DNA from 2 places in the Streptomyces sp. NPDC001020 genome. Region 1 is predicted to be linked to the other one. Evidence: predicted binding sites of a transcription regulator. Region 1 holds the regulator's gene; the other holds the start of a gene.

The links. The regulator HspR, encoded in region 1, represses chaperone genes until heat shock. The targets are predictions, from matches to a motif close to TTGAGNNNNNNNNNCTCAA.
Region 2: lon (endopeptidase La) is a predicted target of HspR. The motif match lies at 1,099-1,117, and genes of this name have one in related genera.

What each region holds. Positions count from the first base shown of each region.
Region 1 covers NZ_JBSFLQ010000008.1:1,529-3,921, forward strand. The annotation lists gene dnaJ (molecular chaperone DnaJ) at 1-885, shown strand, start outside; gene ACWDEX_RS09305 (heat shock protein transcriptional repressor HspR) at 890-1,342, shown strand; gene ACWDEX_RS09310 (PA14 domain-containing protein) at 1,432-2,393, opposite strand, start outside.
Region 2 covers NZ_JBSFLQ010000024.1:73,756-76,148, forward strand. The annotation lists gene ACWDEX_RS22980 (GNAT family N-acetyltransferase) at 22-816, opposite strand; gene lon (endopeptidase La) at 1,140-2,393, shown strand, end outside.

The DNA of each region.
Region 1 (2,393 bases):
CTCGGCGACCTCTTCGGCGGCCAGGGCCAGGGCGGCGCCGGAGGGAGCTTCGGCGGCGGTCTCGGTGACGTCTTCGGGGGCCTGTTCAACCGTGGCGGCGGCGCGGGCACGCGTACGCAGCCGCGGCGCGGCCAGGACATCGAGTCCGAGGTCACGCTGAGCTTCATGGAGGCGGTGGACGGCGCGACCGTACCGCTGCGCATGTCCTCGCAGGCGCCCTGCAAGGCCTGCTCGGGTACCGGCGACAAGAACGGCACGCCCCGTGTGTGCCCGACCTGCGTCGGCACCGGCCAGGTGTCTCGCGGCTCGGGCGGCGGCTTCTCGCTGACCGACCCCTGTTCGGACTGCAAGGGCCGCGGGCTGATCGCGGAGAACCCCTGCGATGTCTGCCAGGGCAGCGGCCGGGCGAAGTCGTCCCGGACGATGCAGGTCCGCATCCCGGCCGGGGTGTCCGACGGGCAGCGCATCAGGCTGCGCGGCAAGGGCGCACCCGGCGAGCGGGGCGGCCCGGCCGGCGACCTGTACGTCGTCGTGCATGTGAACGAGCACTCGGTGTTCGGCCGCAAGGGCGACAACCTGACGGTGACCGTGCCGGTGACGTTCGCGGAGGCAGCGCTCGGCGCCGAGATCCGGGTGCCCACCCTCGGCGGGCCCACCGTGACGCTGAAGCTGCCTCCGGGCACACCCAACGGGCGCACGATGCGCGCCCGTGGCAAGGGCGCGGTCCGCAAGGACGGCACCCGCGGCGATCTGCTCGTCACCGTAGAGGTGAGTGTCCCCAAGGACCTGTCGGGGAAGGCTCGTGACGCGCTGGAGGCGTATCGCGAGGCAACCTCGGGGGAGGATCCGCGCACGGAGCTGTTCCAGGCCGCGAAGGGAGCATAAGGAGATGGACGGCCGTCGACGCAACCCGTACGAACTGACCGAGGAGACCCCGGTCTACGTCATCTCGGTGGCGGCCCAGCTCTCCGGCCTGCACCCGCAGACGCTGCGCCAGTACGACCGCCTGGGCCTTGTGTCTCCGGACCGGACGGCCGGCCGGGGCCGCCGCTACTCGGCCCGTGACATCGAACTGCTCCGCCAGGTGCAGCAGTTGTCGCAGGACGAGGGCATCAACCTGGCCGGTATCAAGCGCATCATCGAACTGGAGAACCAGGTCGCCGCGCTCCAGTCCCGCGTCGCGGAGCTGGAGGCCGCGCTGGACGGGGCCGCGCTGGCGATGCGGCAGCGCGAGGCCGCCGTCCATGCCTCGTACCGCCGTGACCTGGTGCCGTACCAGGAGGTGCAGCAGACCAGCGCACTGGTGGTGTGGCGGCCGAAGCGGCAGCAGCAGTCGGACTGACGCGCACGCGTACGCGCGGGGGCCGGGAGGTGAGCGGCGGTTTCTAGGGGTCGTCGCAACACCCTCCCGGCCCCTTCGCGTTGTGCGGGTCAGTCGGTCGGTGCGCTGACCGTGCGGGCTTCCGCGGGCAGGGACGCGATGCGGTCCGTGGGGGCCGTGGGGGAGTCCCCGGGGGCGGGCTCGCTCGATGTCAGGTCGAGTTCGGTCGCGAACACGATGTTGGGCTCACGGGTCCACTGGTAGTGGGAGTTGCCGTTGACGTCTTCGGCATCGATCCAGAAGCACCGTTCCTCGCCGTCGGGGACGGTGGTGTACGCGTACGAGGTGGTGCTGGGCGACAGCCACTCCCTTGCGGACGCGTAGCAGACGGTGTCCTCGCCGTCGCGCAGGACCTGGCCCCCGTAGACGACGTAGCGTGCCAGGTCAGGGGTCGGGTTCGGGTCCCACTTCAGCTCGAAGCCGTACTCGGTCGGCGTGGCGACCAGTCCGGTGACGGCGGACGGCGGAGTGAGGTCCGGGCGCGTGCCGCTGGTGGCGGCGGATCGCGCGGACTCGTTGCCCGCCGCGTCGACCGAGGTCACGCGGTAGTAGTAGGTGCTGCCTTCCGCGGCCGAGGTGTCCAGGTGCGAGACCTGGCTCGTGGTGCCGACCTTGGCGTACGTCCCGTCCGCGCTCGTCGCCCGGTACACCCGGTAGGACACCGCGTCCGCGACCTTGGTCCACCCGACCCGCAGTCCCTCCGACTCGGAGGCCGCGCTCAGCCCGGTGGGCGAGGCGGGTGCGGTCCGGTCGACGGTGGTCACGCCCTGGTCGGTGGTGCCGCCCGAGGCGTTGCCGGCCTTGTCGTAGGCGCGGACCTCGTAGTAGTAGGTGGCGCCGGTCTTCGGCAGGGTGGTGTCGGTGTACGTGGTGGAGGCGGTCGTGGCGAGCGGCGTAGTGCCGAACGAGGCGCCCTTCAGGCGGCGGTAGACGCGGTAGCCGGCGAGGTCCATCTCCTTGTTCTTCGCCCAGGTCAGCTTGGCGTTGCCGGTCGCGGTGTCGTACTTCACCG
Region 2 (2,393 bases), on a different contig from region 1:
GGCCGCCGGACCGCGGACGGGTCAGGGCGCCGGCGGCGTCCACACGTACGGTGTCGTCGTGGTGACCGCCTGGAAACCCAGCCGGCGCAGGATCGGGGCGCTGTCGTCGGACGCGTCCACATGGAGGTAGCGGACTCCGCGTTCCACGGCGAGTGCGGCGCGCACCGCCACGAGGGCACGGTAGATGCCCAGGCCCCGCCACTTGGCGAGCGTCGAGCCGCCCCACAGGCTGGCGAACTCCGTCCCCGCCCGGAACGCAAGCCAGGCCGCGGAGACCACCTCCCCGTCCGCCTCGGCGACATAGATCGCGATCTCGTCCGGCGCGGCGGCGACCCGGTCGATCAGGTCGTCCGCGAGCCAACTCCAGTCCTGCTCCCAGACGGCGGACTCCATGGCGGCGATACGGCGCATGTCCGCGTCGGCCGTGACGCGCCGCAGCGTGACGCCCTCCGGCAGGACGGGCTGCCTCGCGGCCATCCCCCCGGCGCGGCCGATGAGCACTGTCTCCTGGTCCTCGGGGACGAAGCCCGCGGCGTGCAGCCGAGCGGTGATGTCGGCCGGGGTGTCGTGCCCGCGGGTCTTCCACTCCAGCGCCTCGCCCCGGGCGGCGAAGAAGTCGCGCTGACGGGCGATCAGCCGGTCGAGTTCCGTGCCGTCCACCCCGAGGTCGCGCGGCCCGCTGACGAACCCCCGGAACTGGCCGACGATCCGCAGCAGCGGACCGTCCTGCTCGTACGTCACGCCGACGGGAGGGGTGGGCGGGGCGCCGCGCATCTGGTCGTCGTAGGCGGCGAGCAGGATCTCTGTGTCAGTCATGCGGGAGACCGTACGGGTGGCGGTGCCCGGCGGGGCAACTGCTTTTCGCCGGGCGGAGCGTGGCCGGATCGTCGGGCACGGGGACGACCGTGCACGGGTCGCCGCCGCGTGACCGGAAGGGGATCTCGAGCGCGAGGCGGCGCCGTGCCTCCGAGGCGCGACACCGGCGGCGGGTGAGCCCGGAACGTGCTCCTTCCTGTCCGAGCCGGCCACTCGCCCCAGCTCCAGGCGTGATCGCTCACAGCGAACACGCGTCGGGGAACAATCTCTCCCGCTCGCGCATTGAGTCGGCATAACTCAACTTGACTGCCGAAGGGAACATCATGGCTTCGACGTCCGCACCGCTCACTCTGCCCGTGCTGCCGCTCGACGACGAGGTCGTGCTGCCCGGAATGGTGGTTCCGCTGGACCTGAACGACGCCGACGTGCGCGCCGCGGTGGAGGCCGCCCAGGCCGCCGCGCGCTCGGAACGCGGCAAGCCGAGGGTGCTCCTGGTGCCTCGGATCGACGGGGCTTACCCGAGTACCGGTGTGCTCGGCACCGTCGAGCAGGTCGGCCGACTCGCCGACGGTGACCCGGGCGCCCTGATCCGCGGTCTCGGCAGGGTGCGGATCGGTGCCGGGACGACGGGACCGGGTGCCGCGCTGTGGGTCGAGGGGACGCGGGTCGACGAGACCGTTCCCGAGCCGCTGCCCGGACATGTCACCGAGCTGGTCAAGGAGTACAAGGCGCTTGCCACCAGTTGGCTGAGGAAGCGCGGCGCCTGGCAGGTCGTGGACCGCGTCCAGGCCATCGACGATGTCTCCGCGCTCGCCGACAACTCCGGTTACTCACCCTTCCTGACCACCGAGCAGAAGGTGGAACTCCTTCAGACCGCCGACCCGGTGGCCCGGCTGAAGCTCGCCACCCAGCAGTTGCGCGAACACCTCGCCGAGCAGGACGTCGCCGAGTCCATCGCCAAGGACGTCCAGGACGGCGTCGACAAGCAGCAGCGCGAGTTCCTGCTGCGCCGTCAGCTGGAGGCCGTCCGCAAGGAACTGCGCCAGCTGAACGGCGACACCGCGGAAGGCGAGGAGTCCGACGACTACCGGGCCCGCGTGGAGGCCGCCGACCTTCCCGAGAAGGTCCGCGAGGCCGCCCTCAAAGAGGTCGACAAGCTGGAGCGGGCCTCCGACCAGTCGCCCGAGGGCTCGTGGATCCGCACGTGGCTGGACACGGTGCTCGAACTGCCGTGGAACGAACGCAGCGAGGACGCGTATGACATCCAGGGCGCCAAGGCGGTCCTGGACGCCGAGCACGCGGGCCTCGAGGACGTGAAGGAGCGGATCACCGAATACCTGGCGGTGCGCAAGCGCCGCGCCGAGCGAGGTCTGGGTGTCGTCGGCGGGCGGCGCGGAGGTGCCGTGCTGGCGCTCGTCGGGCCCCCTGGTGTGGGAAAGACGAGTTTGGGCAAATCGGTCGCGCACGCCATGGGGCGCGAGTTCGTCCGGGTGGCGCTCGGCGGCGTACGCGACGAAGCCGAGATCCGCGGCCACCGGCGTACGTATGTCGGCGCGCTGCCCGGCCGTATCGTCCGC